One region of the Variovorax sp. YR634 genome, then DNA from elsewhere that is predicted to be linked to it. Evidence: predicted binding sites of a transcription regulator. Region 1 holds the regulator's gene; the other holds the start of a gene.
What was found. Region 1 encodes NrdR, which represses ribonucleotide reductase genes. Its sites were predicted from a motif close to CACNANATNTNGTG; they were not measured.
Positions count from the first base shown of each region.

Region 2: BLV60_RS16025 (ribonucleoside-diphosphate reductase subunit alpha) is a predicted target of NrdR. The motif match lies at 5,138-5,151, and genes of this name have one in related genera.

Region 1 is NZ_FNOL01000007.1:251,784-258,318, reverse strand. It holds gene BLV60_RS15465 (DUF748 domain-containing protein) at 1-340, opposite strand, end outside; gene BLV60_RS15455 (lytic transglycosylase domain-containing protein) at 1,078-1,917, shown strand; ZMP/ZTP riboswitch at 1,948-2,073, shown strand; gene glyA (serine hydroxymethyltransferase) at 2,115-3,359, shown strand; gene nrdR (transcriptional regulator NrdR) at 3,384-3,827, shown strand; gene BLV60_RS15440 (type IV pilin protein) at 3,863-4,324, opposite strand; gene BLV60_RS15435 (PilC/PilY family type IV pilus protein) at 4,338-6,535, opposite strand, start outside.
Region 2 is NZ_FNOL01000008.1:105,864-112,398, forward strand. It holds gene BLV60_RS16000 (cytochrome C assembly family protein) at 1-781, shown strand, start outside; gene BLV60_RS16005 (PP0621 family protein) at 783-1,043, shown strand; gene BLV60_RS16010 (two-component system sensor histidine kinase NtrB) at 1,040-2,737, shown strand; gene BLV60_RS16015 (sigma-54-dependent transcriptional regulator) at 2,742-4,298, shown strand; gene ampD (1,6-anhydro-N-acetylmuramyl-L-alanine amidase AmpD) at 4,285-4,884, shown strand; gene BLV60_RS16025 (ribonucleoside-diphosphate reductase subunit alpha) at 5,235-6,535, shown strand, end outside.

The DNA of each region.
Region 1 (6,535 bases):
CAGGCCCGTCGACCGTGACCGCGTCGATCACTGGTGCGAGCCGGAAGATCGACTGCAGTTCGGCGTCGGCGTAGATGCGGTTGATGGCCACCTGCGACTTGCTGCCATCCGCGGTGGCAATGCGCAGGTCGTTCAGCGTGAGTTCGAGCGTCCAGGGCTTGAAATCGATCTTGCCGACTGTTACCTGCCGCCCCAGCTTCTCGCTTGCGATCTTCTGAAGCTGGCTCTTGGCAATCGGCGGCACCGCCAGCCAGGCAATGACCCAGAAGGCCAACAGAACCAGCACCGCGACGATCCCACGTCGCACCCATTTGTTTTGTTTGATCGAAGCTACGTCCATCGCCAGAGTGTGCCGCAAACAAGCGGCAACGCGAGGTACGCAAAAAGGACGCAAGCCCACCTCCGGAAGAAATGCCAGAAACACCGAGGAACCGGCTTTGCCGGGCCTCAGGCGTTGCCCCCGGCAGGGGGGTAGGAGAAGCGACACGAAGTGCGCGCAGCCTGGGGGCGAGCCAAAAGAAAGCCCGGTGATTCGACGGAGTGTCTTGTCACCGGGCTTGATGGCGGGCACAAAACCCATGCCATCGATTCGCGCGACCGGAAGTCAATGGTTCCTGCCGTGCTGGCAGCAAGAGATTGCCACCGTGGATCCTCGGACGCTGAACCCTTGACTTGCACCTCGGGCTGCCGGACCTCGGAAAAACACCTGAAAAGCTCAGGCCCGTCCAGATTAGGCGTCGCACCCTCGGATTGCAAACGCGTTTTACAAAGGGATTTCCCTTAAGCCGAAACGCCTCGAAACGGCAACTTTTTTAAACAACTATTAGCATAACGAAGCAAATCCTTATGCTTGACCGGGTATTTAGCCACGCTAGAATCCGCCCTGCTCTGACCGCCCGACGCGGCAGAGCCACCCTGAATCCGCTGCCGAACTCCCCCGGCTTGATCAGGTCGCCGCGCCCCTAACCCCCTTCACTCCATGCGCGGAGCCTGATTCGTACCAATCCAAGCGCCGCTGCCTTCATCCATCGCCTTCCGTGGCGTTGCGACTCGGGTGCCGCACAGAAAGGAAGAGCGATGAACAAGGCGTTTGATGTCACGGCCCGCGGGCTAAGGACCTTCGTGTCCGATGTGGCAGACGGCTTTTTTGAAATTACCCACAACGGGTTTGCACTGGTCGGCCTGGCCATTGTGTTCGCGGCCCTCGCCCTGGTGGCGCGGCCCGACCTGCGCAAGACCGGCGAGGAGCAACTGATGGGCTGGCTGCAGTCGCGCAAGCCTGCGCCTGAAGTCACCGATCTCGAGCCCACCGCCATCGAGCGCACCACGGCCGCGAGCCCCGCCGATCTGCCCAAGCAGCAGGCCGCCGTGGCTTACTGGCTGAGCAAGAAGTACCGCGTGGCCGCCGAACCGCTGAGCGTGCTCGTGGCCGAGGCCTATGGCATCGGCAAGCGCACGAAGATCGACCCGACCCTGATCCTCGCGATCATGGCCGTCGAATCCAGCTTCAACCCGTTCGCCCAGAGCCAGGTCGGCGCGCAAGGCCTCATGCAGGTCATGACCCGCGTGCACGGCGACAAGTACGAAAGCGCGGGCGGCACGCTCACCGCCTTCGACCCGGTGACCAACATGCGCGTCGGTGTCAAGGTGCTGCAGGAATGCATCTCGCGCGCCGGCTCCCTCGAAGGCGGCCTGCGCTACTACGTGGGCGCGGCCAACCTCGAGGACGACGGCGGCTACGCCGCCAAGGTGATGGCCGAGCACGAACGCCTGCTGCAGGTGGCCAACGGCCGCGCGCCGTCGACGGTCACGCCGCCAACCGTGCGTCCGCAGCCGATCCCTGTGGCAACACCGCCCAAGCCTGCCGAAGAACGCACTGAGCCGGCCAAGGTGGCCCTGCTCTCCTCCGTTTCCTGAAGAGGTTTCGGGCCGGGTGTGAGCTACACTCGGCGGGTACGCGACTGGCGATAGGCGCAGCACCCGAACACGGTGCCACGCGCTGACGTGGAATACCACTGGGAAGCGTACCGCCTGACCACAACAGGCGTTCAGCCGTTCGCCTGGGCAGCCCTTGTTTGGTTGAAGAACAAGGACCTCGTCTTCAAAGGACTGCCATGTACCAACGCAACATCCTGGTCGAACAGACCGATCCCGAAATCTGGGCCGCGATTCAAGCCGAAAACGCGCGCCAGGAACATCACATCGAGCTGATCGCCAGCGAGAACTACGCCTCGCCGGCCGTCATGGCCGCCCAGGGCTCGCAGCTCACTAATAAGTACGCCGAAGGCTACCCGGGCAAGCGCTACTACGGCGGCTGCGAGCACGTCGACGTGGCCGAGCAGCTGGCCATCGACCGCGTCAAGCAGATCTTCGGCGCCGACGCCGCCAACGTGCAGCCGCATTGCGGCGCCTCGGCCAACGAAGCCGTGATGCTCGCCTTCCTGAAGCCCGGCGACACCATCATGGGCATGAGCCTGGCCGAAGGCGGCCACCTGACCCACGGCATGCCTCTCAATATGAGCGGCAAGTGGTTCAGCGTCGTGAGCTACGGCCTGGACGCCAACGAAGCCATCGATTACGACGCGATGGAACGCAAGGCGCATGAGCACATGCCCAAGCTCATCATCGCGGGCGCCTCGGCGTATTCGCTGCGCATCGATTTCGAGCGCTTCGCCAAGGTGGCCAAGGACGTCGGCGCGATCTTCATGGTCGACATCGCCCACTACGCAGGCCTCGTGGCCGCGGGCGTGTACCCCAACCCGGTGCCGCATGCCGACGTGGTCACCTCCACCACCCACAAGAGCCTGCGCGGCCCGCGCGGCGGCATCATCCTGATGAAGTCGCAGCACGAGAAGGCCATCAACAGCGCCATCTTCCCCGGCCTGCAAGGCGGACCGCTGATGCACGTGATCGCCGCCAAGGCAGTCGCGTTCAAGGAAGCCATGGCGCCCGAGTTCAAGGCTTACCAGCAACAGGTGGTCAAGAACGCCCAGATCGTGGCCGACACCCTCACCCAGCGCGGCCTGCGCATCGTGAGCGGACGCACCGAAAGCCACGTGATGCTGGTCGACCTGCGCGCCAAGGGCATCACCGGCAAGGAAGCCGAAGCCGTGCTGGGCAGCGCCCACATGACGATCAACAAGAACGCGATTCCCAACGACCCGGAAAAGCCGATGGTCACCAGCGGCGTGCGCATCGGCACCCCCGCCATGACCACCCGCGGCTTCAAGGACGAAGAGGCCCGCATCACCGCGAACCTGGTTGCAGACGTGCTCGAGAACCCGCGCGACGCGGCGAACATCGACGCCGTGCGCGCCAAGGTTCACGCGCTGACGAGCCGCTTCCCTGTCTACCGCTGATTCCGAGCAAGAAGACCTGACCGCATGAAATGCCCTTTTTGCGGTCATCTTGAAACGCAGGTCGTCGAGACCCGCGTTTCGGAAGACGCCGACTTTGTCCGCAGGCGCCGCCAGTGCAGCGCCTGCGACAAGCGCTTCACCACCTACGAGCGGCCCGACGTCAACTTTCCCGTGGTCGTGAAGAAGGACGGCAGCCGCGCCGACTTCGACTCGACCAAGGTTCGCGCCTCCATGATGCTGGCGCTGCGCAAGCGCCCGGTGAGCATCGAGCAGATCGACAACGCCCTGCTGCGCATCGAGCAGAAGCTGCTGGCCAGCGGCCTGCGCGAAATCGACTCGACCAAGGTCGGCGAGCTCGTCATGCGCGAACTCAAGAAGCTCGACAAGGTCGCCTACGTGCGCTTTGCCTCGGTGTACCGCAGCTTCGAGGACGTGGACGAGTTCAGGCAGTTGCTGCGCGACATCTGAGCCGCGCCGGCAACGGCCGTACTCTCACAGGCACCTCAACGGTTCCAGCAAAGCTGCACCAGCGCACTCGAAGCGTCGGTGCTGCTGCCCGCCAGCTTGACGCCCTGCTGGTTGACCGTGAGGGTTCCGCACTCGTCGTTGCGCGAAGCCCCCGCAGGAACGGCTTGCAAGGTGTAGCTGGTCTCGTTTCTTGCGACATAGCTGATGGAATAGTTCGCCGTGCCGGACGACGGCGACTGCCCCAGTCCGGCCGGCAGCGCGACGGTCGCCGGCGGATAGCGTCCGTTGGCGGTCATGTAGCGCTCTGTCCACTGCGCCGCCTGCAGCAACTGCTGCTTCGCGTCGGCCCGCTTGGCCCGCAGCACGTAGCGCGTGTAGCTCGGGTAGGCGATGGCGGCGAGGATGCCGATCACCATCGTCACGATCATGAGTTCGATCAGCGTGAAGCCGCGCGAGCGGCCCCGTCTACCAGTCTGTGTCCTGGATTGCTTTTTCATGGTTCTCCTCCCTTCAGTCGGTCGACATCAGGCTGCGCCAGCCGAAGCGGCGCACGACGTCGGGCCGTGTCAACGTCTTGCACTCTCCGGCGGCATTGCAGATCACGTCCTTGCCCTTTTCCTTGTTCTTCGGCTGAAGAACCATGTCGTCCTTGCCGGAGCGATTCCGGAAGCCGGCATAGGCCCCCACCGCGCCGGAAGTGGAATACGCAATGCCCTCGGGCGCCGAGCCGCTGAAGAAGTCGATTACCAGCGACCAGCCGTCGTCGCCCGTTCCGGCGGTGCAGGTGACCGAATTGCTGCCTGAGCCGGGAATGGTGCTCGAGAACAGCCCGATGCCGCTGGTCAGCACGTCACCCGGATAGACGACACGCTCTCCCGACGCAGGCAGCTTCAGGTGCCAGCCGCGCTTGGCCTCCGAGCCGGTGTAGCTCACGGCGTTGTGGGAGACGGTGCGCAACTCGGCATCGCCCTCCTCGACCGGTGTGGCGCCGATGGTCTGCGCCACGAGGTCGTTCCTCGTCGCGGTGCCCGAGCTTCCGTTGACCGGGTCCCAGATGCCGTACAGGTACTGGTCGGCGGTCGAGCGCTCGTCCCCGGAGGCGAACAGCCGACCGGTGCCGAACACCACCATGTAGCCACCGCGCGGATGCCCCACAACCACCGGCGCCGTCGTGATCGGCTGGCTGGCGCCGGCCGCGAACAGCGGCTTGTTGTCGAGGCCGGACGGGGTCGCGGCCCCGGTTGCGGCCGGACGATTCGAGCTGAGAGGCCCCATCGTGGCTTTCCACTGACGGCTGTCGGTGCCGCCGAGGTCGAACTTCCAGAGATTGCCGAGCAGGTCTCCGGCGTAGACAAGGTCGACCTTGCCATCGCCATTGAGGTCCACCGGACGTGGCGCGGACAGGCCGTTGCCCGTGTCCTTCTCCTGCGTGACCGGCGCCGGAATCTTGAGCACCGCCTTGTCGCCATCGAGATACTGGATCCACAGCACCGCCTTCTCGCTCTTGCTGTTGTAGCCGTTGCCCAGGATCAGGGCCTTTCGTTCGTTGCTCAACCGGGCGATCTGCAGCGCCCGCCCCGAGAACGAATCGAGCGCAGGCTGCTGGAACTGATGGCCCAGGTCGTCGTCCGCAAGCGCGGTCGTGTCGATCAGCGCGACGCTGGCGGCCTTGCCCTCGTCGACGCTCTCGGGCCTGGTGGCGTCGAGCACGAAGTAGCCCTTGCCACCCGCGCCCAGCGTGCCCACGAGCAAAGACTTCCAGTTCGCCGCCTTCTGCTCGTCGGTCGTCTTGGCCGAGGATGTCGGCCCCATGTAGATGTCGGCGACGAAGGCACTGCCGTCGACGTAGTACCGGTGGGTGTAGCCGCCTTCGCTGAGCCGCTTGAGATTCGGCGCCGCCGCCGTGCCGTAGAGGCCTTCGGGCACGTAGGCGAACGCCTCCTTGCCGGTGCTCGCGTTGAAAGCATGCAACATGCCGTCGTTGGCGCCGACATAGACCATCGGCGCGCGGGGGATGGCCGCGAACGCCGCATAGGCGTCGCCAGTGAAGCCGCTCTTCGGCTGTCCCGCGTACCAGACGCTGGAGCCCACGATGTCGCCGAGCACATGGCCGCGCTTGCGGAACTGGCGGCCGGCGCTCTCGTTGCTGCGGTCGCCGCGCAGGAAGTCGAGCACGGCCCGGCCGAGGGCGGTGCTCTCGGCGTCGGTGTCGGTGCTGGCCTTGAGCGCGGCCCTCTGCGCGTCGCTCAAGTCGACCCACCTGAACGGCACGCCCGCGCCGGTGGTCGCTGCGCGGCCTGCCGACGCAGCCGTGGTGCCGGAGAAGCTGAGTACAACGCGGTCCCGGTCGTGTGCGCCAGCGCTTGCCATGCGGGTATCGAGCAGATCGCGCGCCGACCAATCGGCTTTGGCAGCAAGCCGGCCGTCGGTGCCGAACTTCGTGGCGCCGAGCCTGCCGGACCAGTCGGCCGTGTCGTAGCCGGCCTGATAGACGGAAGTGCCTGTCGAGACTCGGGAAGCGCTGGCGGAAATGGAGGTCAGCGGGGTGCCGGTGTTGACCAGGACCTGTCCAAGGATGGATTTGAAGGCGCTGCTCAGGGCTTTGGCATTGGAAGCCGGCGTGAAGGTGCCACGGCTGTTCAGGGCGGCATGCCAGAGGTCCATGCGTGCATTGCCACTGAACGGATCCAGCCATTGGATCGAGCCGT
Region 2 (6,535 bases), on a different contig from region 1:
GGCGCTGGGCATCGCCACTGCGGTTGCCTACGGTTTCGTTGCCGGTGCCGGTGCCAAACTGAGCCGTCAATCGACCCAGTGGGCCCTCGGAATTGCATGGATTCTGCATGCCGCCGTGCTGGCCCACGGCCTCATCGGCAGCGAGCCGCGCTTCGGTTTCGCACCCGCCCTGTCGGTCACCGCGTGGCTGGTGCTCACCGTCTACGCGGTCGAAAGCCGCATGTATCCCCAATTGAAGGTGCGGCGCGCGCTCGCCTGGCTGGGCGCGGCCGCGGTGCTGCTGGCCATCCTGTTTCCCGGCACGCCGCTGCACGTCACGGCTTCGCCGTGGCTGCCGCTGCATCTGGCGCTGGGCATCGCCTCGTACGGCCTGTTCGGCGCCGCTGTCGTGCACGCCTGGCTGATCACCCGTGCCGAAAAGCAGATCCGCCTGGCCACCGCCGAGCCGCAGGGCGGCGTGCCGCTGCTCACGCTCGAACGGCTCACCTTCCGATTCGTCACCGCCGGCTTCGTGCTGCTGTCGGCCACGCTGCTGGCCGGCCTGCTGTTCAGCGAGCAGCTGTACGGCGCCGCCGGCCGCGTCTGGAAGTGGGACCACAAGACCATCTTCTCGGTGCTCGCCTGGATCACCTTCGCGATCCTTTTGATCGGCCGGGCCCGCTTCGGCTGGCGCGGCCGCACTGCGCGCCGCGTGCTGTACGCCGGCTCGGCCCTGTTGCTGCTGGCCTACGTGGGTTCACGCTTCGTGCTCGAAGTGGTGCTTGCGCGTCCTCCCGTCTGAAATGAAATACCTCCTCGTCCTCGCGGTGCTCTGGGTCGCGATCTGGCTCTGGCGCAAGAACCGCCGCGAAGAAATGCGCGACGCCATGCGCGAGCGCGCGGCCAAGGCGCAGCAGCGCCCCGCCGCACCAGCCGGCCCGCCGCAGGCCATGGTGCGCTGCGCCCATTGCGGCCTGCACCTGCCGGCGACCGATGCCATCGCCGGCCCCGGCGGCGCGGTCTATTGCAGCACCGCGCACCGCGAAGCCGCAACGCCCCAATGAGCGCCCCCCTCTGGTCGCGCGGCGAGCCGGTCACCGACTGGGACGTGCTCGACCAGGGCACGGGCGAAAGCTCGGCGCTGATCCGGCTCTGGCGTGGCTTCATGGCCGCGCGCTGCTTCATCGCGCTGGTGCTGATGCTGCTGCAGGGCGTGGCCTTTGTCATCGGGCAGACGATGCAGCCGATGGCCATCACCATCTCGGCGCTCTACCTCGCCGCGACCTGGCTGGGCATGCGCTACACGCGCGTGCAGCCGCCGATCCGCGGTTTTGCCGCGCTCTGGCTGCTGACCATCGGCATCGATCTGGCCGCCTTCACCGCCTTGCAGGTGCTGCAGGGCGGCAACGTCAACTACACGCCGCTGTTCGCGCTGCCGGTGCTCATGAGCGCGGTGCTGGGCACCATGATCGTGAGCCTGGGCACCACCGCCACGGTCACGCTGCTGTTGCTGGCCGACGCGGGCTGGCACTGGCTGCAGCAGCCGGGCGATTCTTCGCCGCGCTTCGTGCAGGCGGCGCTCACCGGCACGGGTCTCTTCGTGGTGGCGCTGCTCGCGCACGAAATGGCCCGCCGGCTGGCGCGCGAGGAAGCCGTGGCGCAGCGCAGCCGCAGCAGCGCGCAGATGCAGGCGCAGGTCAACGACCTGGTGATCGAGACGCTGAGCGAAGGCGTGCTGGTGATCGACGCCGAAGGCCTGGTACATGCGGCCAACCCAGCAGCCGATGCCATCCTTGGCCAGGGCCTGGCGAAGCTGACGCTGCCGTTCCCGCTGCATGCTCAACCCGCCTGGCATGCGCTGGCCGCGCTGGCGCGCCAGACCTTCGCGCGGCGAGCGCCGCAGACGGAAGAAATCCCGGTGGCGCAGGTGCGCGGCGCGGCGCGCGAGGTGCGCGTGCGCACGCGGCTCACGCCCACCAGCGAGAAGCGCATCGACAGCCTGTGCGTGATGTTCCTGCAGGACCTGCGCGAGCTCGAAGCCCGCATCCGCACCGAGAAGCTGGCCGCAATGGGCCGCATGTCGGCGGCCGTGGCGCATGAAATCCGCAACCCGCTGGCCGCCATCACCCAGGCCAGCGCGCTGCTCAACGAAGACCTGACAGACCCGGCGCACCGCAAGCTCACGAGCATGGTGCAGCACAACGCGCAGCGGCTCGCGCGCATCGTGGACGACGTGCTCGACGTCTCGCGCGCCCGCCAGCAGCGCGTGCTGTCGCTCGGCGAGCAGGTCGTGCTCGACCCTGCGGTGCAGGTGCTGGCCGAGGAATGGGTGCGCCAGACCCAGCGCAAGGGCGTGCTGGTGTCGCTCGATGCGCCCAGCAGCGAGGTGCGCTTCGACGCCGAGCACCTGCGCCGCCTGATCGTGAACCTGCTGGACAACGCCTCGCGCTACGCCGGCAAGCGCGAAGACTCGATCCAGGTGCTGACCGCGCTGCAGCGCAGCGGCACCAACCGCCCCAGCCTGATGGTGTGGAGCGACGGCGCGCCGCTGGAGCCGGCGGTGCAGCGGCACCTGTTCGAGCCCTTCTTCTCTTCCGAAAGCCGCTCCAGCGGGCTCGGCCTGTTCCTGTGCCGCGAGTTGTGCCGGCGGCATGGCGCCACCATCGGCTACGAGCGGCGCGCGCTGGTGCCGGGCGGGCCCGAGGGCAACGAATTCTTCGTCAGCTTCGCCCCCAGCGAAAACCGGCTGACACAATAGCGCCGTGAGCACTCCCCCCCCTTCCACCCAGCGACCGGCGCAGATCCTGGTCATCGACGACGAACCCGACCTGCGCACGCTCTATGAATTGACGCTGCTGCGCGAGGGCTATCGCGTCGAGGCCGCAGGCAGCGTGTCGGAAGCCTGGCAGCACCTGGAGGCCGGCCGCTTCGACGCCGTGATCACCGACATGCGGCTGCCCGACGGGCAGGGCATGGAGATCATCCACCGCATCCAGAAGGCCCAGCGCAGCGAGCGCTGCGTGGTGATGACGGCATACGGCTCGGCCGAGAACGCGGTGGAAGCACTGAAGGCCGGCGCCTTCGACTACCTCACGAAGCCGGTCGACCTGAAGCAGTTCCGCGCCGTCGTGGCTTCCGCCGTGCAGGCGCGGCTGGCGCCGCAGCCGGTGGCCAAGCCCGTGCAGGCGGTACCCGCGAGCAACAACAGCGCCGACGCAACGGTGGTCACCTCCGGCACCGGCATCGCCGCGCTCGACCGTCTCGTGGGCGAATCGGAGCCCATGCGCCTCGTCAAGTCGCGCATCGCCAAGGTGGCGCGCGGCATGGCGCCGGTGCTGGTGCGCGGCGAATCGGGCACAGGCAAGGAACTGGTTGCGCGCGCCGTGCATGCCTGCAGCCAGCGCAGCGAAGGCCCATTCGTCGCGGTGAACTGCGGCGCGATTCCCGAGAATCTGCTCGAGGCCGAATTCTTCGGCGCGCGCAAGGGCTCGTACACCGGCTCCTCGCAAGACCGTGACGGCTACTTCCAGGCCGCGCGCGGCGGCACGCTGTTTCTCGACGAGATCGGCGACCTGCCGCTGGCCATGCAGTCGAAGCTGCTGCGCGCGATCCAGGAGCGCAGCGTGCGCTCGATCGGCTCGACGCAGGAAGAAGCTGTCGACGTGCGCATCGTCAGTGCCACTCATAAAGACCTGCACGCCGAAGTGCAGGCCGGCCGCTTCCGCCAGGATCTTTTCTACCGCCTCAACGTGATCGAGATCGCGGTGCCCGCACTGCGCGACCGCCGTGAGGACCTGCCCGCGCTGTGCGCCGCGCTGCTCTCGCGCATCGCACAGGACGGCGGCCTGCCCGTGCCGCATCTGTCGAACGAACTGCTGCGCCGCCTCGCGCAGCATCCGCTGAACGGCAACGTGCGCGAGCTCGAAAACCTGTTGCACCGCGCAGTGGCGCTGAACGATGGCGACGAACTTCATCTCGACCTGATGGGCGGCTTCACTGCTGCGGCCGAAGCCGCGGCGTCCGCGCCGGCCCCGCTGTCGCCCGTCACCGACGCGCCTGTCGCGCTGGCTCCGCTTCCGAGCGTGCCGGTGGCGCCGCCCAAGGTCGCGCCGCCGCCGCTGCCCTCCGACCTGCAGGCCTATCTCGATCAGCAGGAGCGCGAGATCCTCGTGCGTGCGCTGCACGAGAGCGGCTTCAACCGCACCGCGGCCGCCGCGCGGCTCGGCATGAGCCTGCGCCAGATCCGCTACCGCATCGCGCGGCTGGGTATCACCACGCCCAACGGCGACGATGGCGCGAGCAGCCATGTCGACGACTGAAGCCAACGACAGCGGGCTCTGGCAAGCCGGCTGGTATCGCTTCGCGAAGGCGCTGCGCTCGCCAAATTTCGGGCCCCGCCCCACGGGCGCGCAGACCGACCTCATCGTGCTGCATTCAATCAGCCTGCCGCCCGGCGAATATGGCGGCGACGCGGTGCAGCAACTGTTCACCAACCAGCTCGACTGGGACGCACACCCCTACTTCCAGTCGATCCGCGGCCTCGAGGTGTCCTCGCATTTCTTCGTGCGCCGCAACGGCGAACTCTGGCAGTTCGTGAGCTGCGACGACCGTGCCTGGCATGCCGGCGTGTCGTCGTGGCGCGGCCGCGGCAACTGCAACGACGACTCAGTCGGCATCGAACTCGAAGGCCTCGAAGGCCAGCCCTTCGAAGAGCCGCAATACGAGACGCTCGCGAGCCTGTGCGCCGCCATCGCGCAGCACTACGCGATCGCGCACATCGCCGGCCACGAGCACATCGCGCCGGGCCGCAAACAGGATCCGGGCGCGGGCTTCGACTGGCGCCTGCTGCGCGAACAGCTCGGCTGGAATCCACAGATGTTTCCGCCGCAGGTGGTGCAGCGCTAATTTTTTCAATCGTGCGGCGTCTCGTGATGCGTCGTTCTTGCAGCGCAGCAATGCGAAAATAGCAACCGCGCGATTCAGCAACCATGCGGCCTGCAGGCCCAAATCGGCTTGCAAGCCAAGCCCCATGCGGGTTGAGAGACCATAGGCCAGTATTCAAGCGGCATCGCTGGCCGTGTCCTATGGCGGAAGTAATACCGGCAATCCTTGTATCCATAGGAAAACGCTACATCTAGTGGGTTGTACACCCCCCGCACCCTAGATATAGTGTCCCCTGTCCGGTCATCCACACCGGCGCAGCGCCCGGCCCAGGCGCCGCCATCCAACAAGAATTGCCAACCGAGAGGAAGCGAATGCAAACTGCCCTGAACCCCCAATCGACCCCGCGTGCCGTTCCCTCGACGCCACCGCAGCAGCAGCGAGACACTGCTGGCTCCCCCACCGGCCAGAACCTGGCCCACTACCAGATCATCCGCCGCAACGGCGCTGTCGTGCCCTTCGAGCCGAACAAGATCGCCATCGCGATGATGAAAGCCTTCCTGGCCGTGCACGGCACTCAGGGCGCGGCTTCGGCCAGCGTGCGCGAAACGGTCGACGTGCTCACGCAGGGCGTGATCCGCGCGCTGGTGCGCTCGCGTCCGGGCGGCGGCACCTTCCACATCGAAGACGTGCAAGACCAGGTCGAACTCGGCCTGATGCGCGGCGGCCACCATGAAATTGCCCGCGCCTACGTGCTGTACCGCGAACGCCGCACGCAGGAGCGCTCGAAGCAGGGCGAGCAAGACGTGCCGGCCACGCCTGCACTGCACGTGCTGGACAACGGCGAGCTCGTCACCCTTGACCTGAACGAACTCAAGGGCCTGATCGAGTCGGCCTGCGAAAACCTGGGCGACAGCATCACGTCCGCACCGATCGTCGCCGAGACGATGCGCAACCTGTACGACGGCGTGCCGCTCGACGAGGTCTACAAGGCTTCGATCCTGGCGGCCCGCACGCTGATCGAGAAAGACCCCGACTACACCTTCGCCACCGCGCGCCTGCTGCTGCACACGATCTTCAAGGAGATCATCGGCCGCGAAGTGATGCCGGTCGACCGCGCCACCGCCTACGCCGACTACTTCCCGCAGTTCATCAAGAAGGGCGTGGACAACGACCTGCTCGACGAAAAGCTGCTGCAGTACGACCTGCCCCGCCTGGGCGCGGCGCTGAAGGCCGAGCGTGACAACCAGTTCGACTACCTCGGCCTGCAGACCCTGTACGACCGCTACTTCCTGCACGTGCGCAAGACCCGCATCGAGCTGCCGCAGGCCTTCTTCATGCGCGTGGCCATGGGCCTGTCGCTGAACGAAATCGACCGCGAAGCCCGCGCCATCGAGTTCTATGAAGTGCTGTCGTCGTTCGACTTCATGTCGAGCACGCCCACGCTGTTCAACGCCGGCACGCTGCGCTCGCAACTGTCGAGCTGCTACCTGACCACGGTGCCCGACGACCTCGACGGCATCTACGAGTCGATCAAGGAAAACGCGCTGCTGTCGAAGTTCGCCGGCGGCCTGGGCAACGACTGGACCCGCGTGCGCGCGCTCGGCAGCCACATCAAGGGCACGAACGGCGAATCGCAGGGCGTGGTGCCGTTCCTGAAGGTGGTGAACGACAC